Regions from separate parts of the Methylocystis echinoides genome, predicted to be linked through region 2. Evidence: riboswitches for the same ligand, from Rfam matches in the RefSeq annotation. Region 2 holds a riboswitch; each other region holds the start of a gene.
The links. A riboswitch is a leader RNA that binds a small molecule or an ion and turns the genes downstream of it on or off. The one in region 2 is predicted to bind cobalamin.
Positions count from the first base shown of each region.

Region 1: another riboswitch for cobalamin. It lies ahead of RVU70_RS01230 (CbtB-domain containing protein); the one in region 2 lies ahead of RVU70_RS21195 (TonB-dependent receptor).
Region 3: another riboswitch for cobalamin. It lies ahead of RVU70_RS00395 (TonB-dependent siderophore receptor); the one in region 2 lies ahead of RVU70_RS21195 (TonB-dependent receptor).

Region 1 is NZ_CP156084.1:242,165-245,437, reverse strand. It holds gene cobW (cobalamin biosynthesis protein CobW) at 1-715, opposite strand, end outside; gene RVU70_RS01235 (CbtA family protein) at 712-1,380, opposite strand; gene RVU70_RS01230 (CbtB-domain containing protein) at 1,400-1,582, opposite strand; cobalamin riboswitch at 1,631-1,824, opposite strand; gene cobO (cob(I)yrinic acid a,c-diamide adenosyltransferase) at 1,860-2,474, shown strand; gene RVU70_RS01220 (hypothetical protein) at 2,641-2,823, opposite strand; gene RVU70_RS01215 (30S ribosomal protein S2) at 3,243-3,273, shown strand, end outside.
Region 2 is NZ_CP156087.1:61,203-64,475, forward strand. It holds gene RVU70_RS21195 (TonB-dependent receptor) at 1-1,373, opposite strand, end outside; cobalamin riboswitch at 1,491-1,689, opposite strand; gene RVU70_RS21200 (hypothetical protein) at 2,283-2,750, opposite strand; gene RVU70_RS21205 (adenosylcobinamide amidohydrolase) at 2,832-3,273, opposite strand, start outside.
Region 3 is NZ_CP156084.1:80,947-84,219, forward strand. It holds gene RVU70_RS00385 (FixH family protein) at 1-264, opposite strand, end outside; gene RVU70_RS00390 (hypothetical protein) at 564-701, shown strand; cobalamin riboswitch at 1,119-1,318, shown strand; gene RVU70_RS00395 (TonB-dependent siderophore receptor) at 1,439-3,273, shown strand, end outside.

The DNA.
Region 1 (3,273 bases), on a different replicon from region 2:
AGGGGCGATTGTCGAGATCATTTTCCGCCGCCGCAGCAAGTCCGAGCAGCACGAGCGGATCGACCCTGCCTTCATGCGCGCGCACGAGTTTCACCGCCGCGCGCGCGCCCGACGTGAGACGCGCGGCCACCTCGCGCGCTTCATCTTCGTCGAGCAGATCGGTCTTGTTGAGGATGACGAGATCGGCGCAGGCAAGCTGATCCTCGAACACCTCTTCGAGCGGATTGTCGTGGTCGATCGTCTCGATCGCGGCGCGTTCCTCGGCGATCGCGTCAAGATCGTCGGCGAAGCGGCCTTCCGCCACCGCCTTGCCGTCAATGACGGCGATCACGCCGTCGACGGTCAGCCTCGAGCGGATCGCCGGCCACTCGAAGGCCTTTACCAGCGGCTTGGGCAAAGCGAGGCCGGACGTCTCGATGATAATGTGATCGGGCCGCTTTTCATGCGCGAGCATCGCTTCGATGGCCGGCACGAAATCGTCCGCCACCGTGCAGCACAGGCAGCCATTGGCGAGTTCGACGATATTTTCGTCGGGGCAATTCTCGACGCCGCAGGCGCGCAGAATGTCGCCGTCGACGCCGACGTCGCCGAATTCATTGATGACGAGGGCGAGACGACGGTCGCGGGCGTTCTCCAGCACGTGACGGATCAGCGTGGTCTTGCCGGCGCCCAGAAAGCCGGTGACGATGGTCGCTGGGATTTTCTGCGCGCTCATGCCGCCTCCGTTTCATCGCGTGACGAGAGCCGCCAGACGAGGCCGGCGAGCGCGCCGGCGAGCACCCAGCATGTCGCCTGCACTGCGAGCGACGCGGCGGCGAAACGCGCGGCGAGTTCAGCCGGAACCGTGCTTTCGGGCGCCGCCGGCGTCGGCCAGAAAAAATGCGGGGCGACGAGCATCGCGACGCCGAGCGCTCGGGCGACGACGGAGTCTCCCCGTAAAAGCGCATAAAGGCCCGACGCCGTCGAAACGGCCGTGGCGAACCACCAAAGCTGACGGCCCACAAGATCGGTCTCCGCCGCGCCGGGAAGCTGCGGCGCGAGGCCGAGGCTGGTGGCGAGGCCAGTGGCCGCGAAAGCGCAGGCGCCCCACAGCGCGGCGCGGCGCGGGCCGATCGCATCGCCCGACGCCAGCATGCCGGCGAGCAGGATCAGCGCATAGCCGATGCAGACGGCGACGGTTGCAACGCTCGTCGCCGCGGTGCGCCGCAGGCCCTCGAAAGCGGGCGCCGACTGTTCGGCGGCGTCACGCGCATGCTGCGCCGCCTCATAGACCTCGGCGGCGAGGATGAGGGGAGTGGTGGTGACATGCTGCAGGGCCGCGACAGCGAGTCCCGCAACAACGCCGGCGACGAGGCCGGCCGCCAGAAGGCGCGCGATCACGGGTCGCGTGGCGCGGCGATCAGTGACACGGGAAAGAGAGCGCGTGGCGCGAATCATGCGCCGCGTCGTGAACGCTCTGGGAATTGGCGAAGCCGGCGCCGTAGACGAGGCCGACGCCAAGCACAAAGGCGACGAAGGCGGCTTTGAGAACTTCCGCGCGCGAGGTTGCAAGCGAGCGGACGGCGGCGGTGTTGGTCGTCATGCGACGTCTCCCTGCCGCCCCACCGGCGGCGAAATGTTGCGACAGGCGATGAAGCATCGCCGCGACGGCAGGTCTCCTGGCTTCCGGTGCATCATCCGCGCCGCCTTCCCAAGCCTTTCGCTCAGTGGCCGATGGCGCAGCCTTCCCGGTTACAGTTGCGGGGGCAGCCGCGGTTTTGGGGCGTGCCCGCACCGCGTTCCCTGTTCGCCTTCTTGCGAAGGACCGTCGCGACCAGTCATATGCGTTGGTTCTGTAGACGTCAAATGAGGAGTCCGGCTTGACGGAAGAGGAAAACGACGCCGCGCGCCGCCACCGCGCCAAGATGGAAAAGCGCAAGGCCGTGCAGGACGCCGAGGTCGCCGGCAAGACCATCGCGCAACAGGGCCTGCTCATGGTCCACACCGGACCGGGCAAGGGAAAATCGACTGCGGCCTTTGGTCTTGCCTTACGGGCGCTTGGCCACGGCTGGAAAGTGGGCGTCGTGCAGTTCGGCAAGGGCCAGTGGCGCAGCGGCGAGCGCGAGATGCTCGAAAAGCTCGGCCCGGTGTCCTGGCATACGCTGGGCGAGGGCTTCACCTGGGAGACGCAGGACCGCGCTCGCGACGAAGCGGCCGCGCGCCGCGCCTGGGACAAGGCCTGCGAATTGATGGATGACCCCGACGTCCGCCTGCTGGTGCTCGACGAGCTGAATATTTCGCTGCGCTACGACCATCTCCCGCTCGAAGAGGTTCTCTCCCGACTCGGGTCGCGACGCGCCGACCTTCATGTCGTCGTCACAGGAAGAAACGCCAAGCCGGAACTGATCGCGGCCGCCGACCTGGTGACAGAAATGACGCTGGTGAAACATCATTTCTCGGCGGGCGTGAAGGCGCAGGCGGGGATCGAGTTTTAGTCCGACAGGCGCGTGCGCATGGCGTCGCGCCGCTCAAAAAAGGAGGCCGACGCTCGAGCTTGTCGAGACCGTCGGCTCCCATTTGCTCGACCACATAGAATATGGCCGACCCTGCAAAGACGAGACCGGGAGCGAAGCCCCCGGCAAGTCCATGGCAGGGGTATGATTACTGAACCATGCGAACGGTGCGGCCGACGCCCGGATCGGTGCCGTTGCCCGTACCGTTGGTGCCCTCGGGGGAGATCCAGTCCGGAACCCACGTGAGAGCGACGATGACGAAGCCGACGAAAGCGGCAACCCAGATCAGCATCTTGCCAATGTCGCCGGAGTTGTGAACGTTGACGGCCATGCGTTTTCCCCCTGTTGTTTTTTTACCAGAATGCTTGCCGCATCGAGGTAACCCTAGCTCGATTCAAAACGCTTGGCAATGCGCCTGTAAAACCGGTTTTTAAGGGTTCAAAATTGCCATATAAGCCAATAAGTTCATGGCATTAGACTGCGACAACAGGTCGCGGAGGAAATAATTTTTGCGTCGCAAAATTTAAAGTTTTCGCCCTCACGGGTCCTTTCCCGGCGGGCTGCTCGGGCGCGCGCGGGGGTCGGCGCGCAACCGGCGCGACGAGGCTATTGCTCCTTGGCTGCGCTTCGCCTATAAGCGCGCGCATCCCACAGGCGAAAGTCTCACGGCGTCTGATCCAAGACGTCGTTTCCGGTGGTCGGATTTCCGGCCCGTCCAAGCTTTCGCCGAGGCTCAACCGGAGAAAAAACATGGCGATTCCCGATTTTTCCATGCGCGGCC
Region 2 (3,273 bases):
GCTCCGGAAAGCAAAGTATGCTCGAGAAACCCGGTATCGAAATGGCCAACCAGGTTGGCCTGCGTCGAATATTCCGCCTGCCTGGTGTTAAGCGGGGAAGAAGTGTTAAACAGAACGACGCTGTTTTGAAGCGGCGGATAGTAAGGCGGGTAAGGTAAATAACAGGACGAGCTTCCAGGGGTCACGCAGTCAGTGATGAAGGAAGAACCGCCGTTGTTTAGCATATTGTTTTGAAATAACTGCACAAAGGCGGTTTGCTGGAACGACCAGTCTTTATTGAAGTCGTGATGAAACGTGACTTCGGTAAAGTCCTCCTGCTGATTGTAGGGCGATCTCGGCCCCCAGTTGAAACTGCGTCCAAGCCAAAGAGGGGAGAACATCCCGAAATACGGGGTGAAGAAATTATCTTGATTCATATTGTTTCGTTGAAATTGACTGGACGCCCTGATCCAGGTGCCGCCGTCAATATCCCATCGCAGGACGGGATTTATCATAAAATTTGTGGCGTAATCGAGCGAACGGAATGACCCGTCGTTCTCATACGACATGATGACGCGGTAGAGCAGATCCTTGTTTTGAGTGACGGGTCCTGTGGCGTCGAGGACCGTGCGGTAGGCGGCGTAACTACCGAACTGTTGCTGCAATGAAAATGCTGGCTTATCCAGCGGCTGCTTTGTGTTGATGTTAACGATGCCGCCTGGCTCCACCGCGCCATAGAGGATGGCGGCTGGCCCTTTCAGGACTTCGACGCTCTCCACATTCGCCATATTGACGCTGGCGACTCCTGCGGACGTGCCGAAGCCACCCACGCCGAAGCTGTCAATCCGGAAACCATCGCGGAAATAGTTTTGTGTCGGAAAGCCGCGAAGAATGATTTGCGTGAACGCGTTCCCAACCGCCGCGTTGCCGCCCCCCGAGAACGCGACGCCACTGACGTCTTTCAGTGCTTGATCGATTGTGATGACCTGCTGATCCCGAAGCATCTGCTGGGTGACCATCTTGGTCGTGACCGGCGCGTCCATGACCGGCGTGTTGACTTTGGTCCCTAGCGACTCGATCGGCGCGGCGTAGGACGTGGGATTATTGCAGATCCCATCGGCGCAAATTTGCCCGTTGTTCCCAGGCCCGATTTGCGTGCCGTTGCCATCAGCGGCCTGTTCGATAGCCGCTGGCGCTCCCGTCGTGGCGCCGCCGCCGCTCGCGCCGCGATTGGGGCTCGGTTTCGGCGTGCCGATCTCAATCGCCGGCAGCACCTCCTGGGCGAAAGCCGGCGCCGAAAAGATCACAGAAAGGACGCAGGGTAGGAAGGGCGAGCCACGCCGCAAGACGCCGCAATTGCGGTCTTTGTGGGCTTTCGGGAATTGGGATTTCATAAGCATGAGCTCGCAGCAGACGTGGACCGTCACTGCGAAAGGTCTGAGTCCATCATGGGCGACAACTAGCCCAAGATGGAGATCGACCGCCTCGGTGCACCCCGACCGACGCTATCGCGCGTGACCACGAATGATGGCAGGTCTCCTGGCTCGCGGGTCGTCGCCTTGAGCCGCCTTCCCAGGGAAATTTCCCCAGTGGCATATTGGCTCGAAGGCTCTCCGCTCACAGTTGCGGGGGCAGCCTCGGAATAGCGCTCTCGCGCGCACCGAATTCCCGTTTTGATCCCCGAAGGGAACCATCGAGATCATAAAAGCCTGTAGCAGGCGGACTAGTCAAGCCGTATGGATAAGAGCAGCGCAAAGATTCGATGGACCGTTGCGATTCCGCATCAACCGTGAACGCGACGGCGAATGAACCCCCGGGCCTCCATGACTTGAGCGGAAGCTTTCGTCGTGACCTAGGCACAACATGACGCTGCTTCGAGTTGCTTGCGCTTTGATCGCCCCTGGCAAAACGGGAAGAGCATTAAATCAAATGCGGTGAATCCGATCTTTGCTGCCTGCCGTTGGCCGAGAGTCATTCCCCGAAACGGTCGCCCAGTCGCGCCGCGTCCATAAGCCCCACCCCGTCGGTTCGACAGGAAAAGGCAGAAATCGATACTATACTTGTGCACGCGGAACTTCGGAGATGCCGCAACCTGCCGCCCTTACCACCGAAGGCGCTCACTCGGAGTTATGGAGCAAGACGCGCAGCAAAGTCCCTACTTTTGCAACTCAACTTGCGCAAAAGCGCTTTTTACGCCAGGCCTTATGACAAGTAAGAATGACGCTCTCGATCGCGTCGCGTATCTGTTCCTTCCGGGAAAACCTCCGTGGCAATGCAAGCCGACGGACAAGTTGGCGGACCCGCTATTCGGCTGATCCGGACGTTGTCACGACGTTGTCAAGGCGCATGAGGGTTTTGTCCCATTTGTCGATAAATCCCATAGCAAGCGCGGTCGCCACGAGCGTTGCAAGATTGCTGGGCTCATAAATTCCGGAGGTGCTGGCTAGTCGATTACAATAATCCTTATACCGTTCCGTTCGTCCGGCGACAGCAATTGCGATGTGGGCCCCGTGTCGGCAGGCGATATCGGGCCAACAGGTTTGTGGCAACAAACCCCAGGACAGCTGGTCGTGAAGATGAACAAGAGCTGCAACCGCTGCTACAGTTAATGGGTCGCGGTCCAGATCGTGGTCGTTTTGCCGGGCCAGCGCCGCTAATGCAGCCGGCAAGCGTCGACTTATCTCTTCGAACAAAGTGTCCGGCTGGCAGCCGAAGCGTTCGAGCAATCGGGCGCAGGAAGATTGACGGATTGGCGTGAGACCGTTTTGCAAGGCGAGCGTGTCTTTGACGGCGCGATGGACCGTACGGCCGATTAATTCTCCGAGCTTACTGTGATGTCCTGCTGAGGTTAGCTAGAGCGGTCCATCGGCGGGCGCCATCACGGCAATCTGATCGGTGCCAGTTCCCGTGGCGATCTGTGATGATTGCCGCGAGGGCGCCGACAACTCCTGCAACAAGGCCGTTTTGGCCTCGGTTGCGGTCATCACCGCGCGAACGAGCGCGCCATCCGACACAGGCGTGTTGATGACCAGCATAACGTTGATTGTTCCATGTTGGTCGGGCCCAATAGGGCCGAAGCGCTCGAAAACTCCGCTGAACTCATAATAGGACGACGGATCGCCAGCGCGGGCCGCATTCCCGTCGACGCCGCCGGTCGCGATCGTCGCCACGGCAAGGTCGCGAAATTGCTCTTCAGCGATGCAAAGATTATTCATATTCGCCGCGGTGCCGAGCCCTGCAGCAGTGGCGGCGGCAAGATCGTGTTCGGTCAATAGGAGGGAGTCGTATATTGCG
Region 3 (3,273 bases), on a different replicon from region 2:
CACCGCTTCAATCGCGCTCGTCATCTGCTCCATGTCATCGGGGGCCATATCCAGACGCATGGCGAAGATAACCGCATCCGAGACCGCCCGATCGTCGGGCTTATGAATCAGCCGAACGTCAACGACGGCTTGGCCCTTCTTGACCTTCTCTCGGACAAGCTTGAACTCGTAGTCCCTGATGTCTGCGACCGTGGGCGTTGAAGTCGACAGAAGCCCCAACCCAAGCAGAGCTCTTGCAACTCGCCGCAAAACAGAAGCGCTCATAAGAATGATCTCCTGCTTCCAAGCGGAAGCACGGTGACGGACGGTATCTCGGCGCCAAAGGCGGGCGCACGCACGATGCAGCGCAGGTCAGCGCCCTCAAAACCGAGGCTCTATTTGCTCGGCGTTCAGGAGATTGGAGGTCGCAGATGGGGTGGGCCGGTGAAACCAAGACGCGCGTCGTCGTCGCGCGGCGGTGGCGCACGGAAGCTGCGGACCTCGATTGCTTTCCCGATGATGGCGAGAGGCGCTAACTGAACAGCGCCGCAGACGAGCGAGTCGCAGCGCCTTGGAACCGCGCCATGGTCGCCGTGGCCATTATGCCCGCCGTCGCCAAAAGCCATCTCTGCGCAGGGATGGGCGTCCGGGGAGGCGAACGCATTCGTCCCCGCCGCCGCGAGAGCCGCGACGACGACGAAGGCACAGACGAGAAGGCGTAGCCAGCTTCGCTGCATAAACACCCCTGGACGGACTCCAGATTAGCACGGCAAGTCCTGCGTCAAAAGTCTTTGTCATTGTCTCGAAAAGGATGTGCAGACCAGCCAAGCTGGCGTGCGCTGGGATTTTGCAGAGATGAAATTCGCCGCATCAGCGCAAAGGAGGCGTTTGCATATTTGACAGAGCATGCCCTGCGCGAGCTTCGCCGATCTCCGGCGCTTGCACGAGCGGGGATGGAAATCGGACTTAACGCGAACTGTCCTACATTTCTCGAGTCAATCAGCGAAAGTCTGCTAGCTCGGCGGACGGGACGATCGGCGCCGTTTGCGCGGCAGGGCGACGACTCTGCATCAGATGGCCGCGCGGCGATGGCGCCTTTATGGCCGGCCACAAATGTCTTGACATGGTGTTCGGTCTGCTTCGTTATTGCCGCCGATGGTTCCCTTCGGGGATCAAAAGGGAACTCGGTGCGCGCCTGACGGCGCTATGCCGAGGCTGCCCCCGCAACTGTAAGCGGCGAGCCTTAGAGCCACAAAGCCACTGGGGAACTTACCCTGGGAAGGCGGCTCAAGGCGGCGACCCGCGAGCCAGGAGACCTGCCATCGATCGTGGTCACGCGCGAGAGCGTCGGGCGGGGTGCACCGAGGCGGTCCAAAACTGTCGTCACGCGCCTTAGGCGCTAATTCGGCAGTACAAGACCTTTCGCAGTGACGGCCCACGTTGCTGCGAGTCTCGGCTCATGCATACTCTCTCCTCGACCGCCGCCAATGGCGGCATTTACGGCGTCGCGCGCCGTCGCCCGTCCCTTCTTTCCTACATCCTTTGCGCGGGCCTCGTTTCGCCGGCGCTCGGCCGGGAGACGCTTCCGGTTATCGAAGTCGGCAAGCCGACGCCCACCGGGACGCGCGCGGGAAGCGCCTTTTCGAGTGGGGCGACCGCGGACGGGCAACAGGCGGAAGCCAACGGCGGCGGCACGGAAATCGGTCCCGGCGACAACGGGGAAATTTGCGCCGACGGCATCTGCAACAATCCCGCGTCCTATGCCGCGCCGATCGGGTCGCTCGGCGCCAAGGTCAACACGCCGGTGATGAATACGCCAGTCACGACGAAGATGGTCACGCGGCGCATGCTCGAAGACCAGCAGGCCATCACGCTGGACCAGGCGTTGAAGAACGTCAGCGGCGTGACCACCTCGGGCGGCGGCGACGCGGCGCTGGGCAATTCCTTCCGACAGATCATCATTCGCGGCTTTCAGACGCAGAACTACTTCCGCGACGGTTTCCGGGTCGACAGTTTCGGCCTCAACTTCGCCGGCTCGAGCAGCGCCGAGCTGGCCAATGTGGAGAGCGTCGAGGTGCTGAAAGGCCCTGCCGCCATCCTTTACGGCGCGGTGGAGCCCGGCGGCATCGTCAACATCAACACAAAGCGGCCGCTCGCGAAGCCTTCCGCCTCCGTGCAGCAGCAGATCGGCAGCTACGCCTCCTATCGCACGGTCGTCGACGCCACCGGGCCGGTCGCCTCCAACAAGGATCTGCTCTACCGCTTCATCCTCTCCTATGAGAACGACGGGTCGTTTCGCAGCTTCGACTACACAAGAAACATGATGGTCAATCCGGTCGTCAGATGGAACATCGACGCCAGCAACTGGATCAGAGCGTCGACGCAGTTCCAGCACAACAATATGAATCAGGATTGGTATTACGTTCCTTATTACGGGATGTTCTTGCCCCTGTGGCTCGGGCGCAGTTTCAACTGGGGGCCGCAGTCGCCATACGCCCAGCAGCAAAACTTCAGCGAGGTGACCTGGCATCACGACTTCAGCAAGGATTGGTCGATCCAGCAGACCCTGTTCATGCAATTCTTGCATGCCAATTGGCAGAACAATGGCGGAACCACCTCCATCTCAGACTGCATAACGCCGGGAAGCGCCAGCTGCTATCTGCCCTCGGTCAACTTCATTCCTTTCTATCAGACCTACTCGCCGAACAATGTCCTGCTGAACTACGGATCATATCCGTCGGACAACAGACAGGCGGAATATGCGACGGCGATCAATCTCGTCGGGCATTTCAACACCGGCGAACACGCCAGCCATACTTTGCTTTCCGGAGCCGATTACTATCGTTACAACTTCAGCGGTCAGAACATGATCCCGCAGTATCCCGGGACGGTCGCCATGTTCGGCGCCCCCTATCTCCCGACCCCCATCGGCGGGCTCGTTCCCTACAACGCCACACGGCAATCCGCCGACAATTACGGCGTCTATCTGCAGGACCAGATCAAACTGCCGTTCGGCCTTCACGTGCTCGGCGGCGCCCGCTGGCAGTATATCGACAGCCGAACCGGAGCCTCCGACAATATGAATTTCTGCGGGCCGTATTCGTCGAACTGGCGTTCGGGCGTTGCGATCCCGTGCAACGTCGCCACGATGGCCAGCACCTCGCGCTTTGTCAGCCAGAGGGTTACGCCGCGCGTCGGTGTCTTGTGGCGATCGCTGGAATGGCTCAGTTTTTATGGAAATTATGCAGAATCATACAGCCCGAACTACGACGGCAAGCTGGTCTACGGCACGAA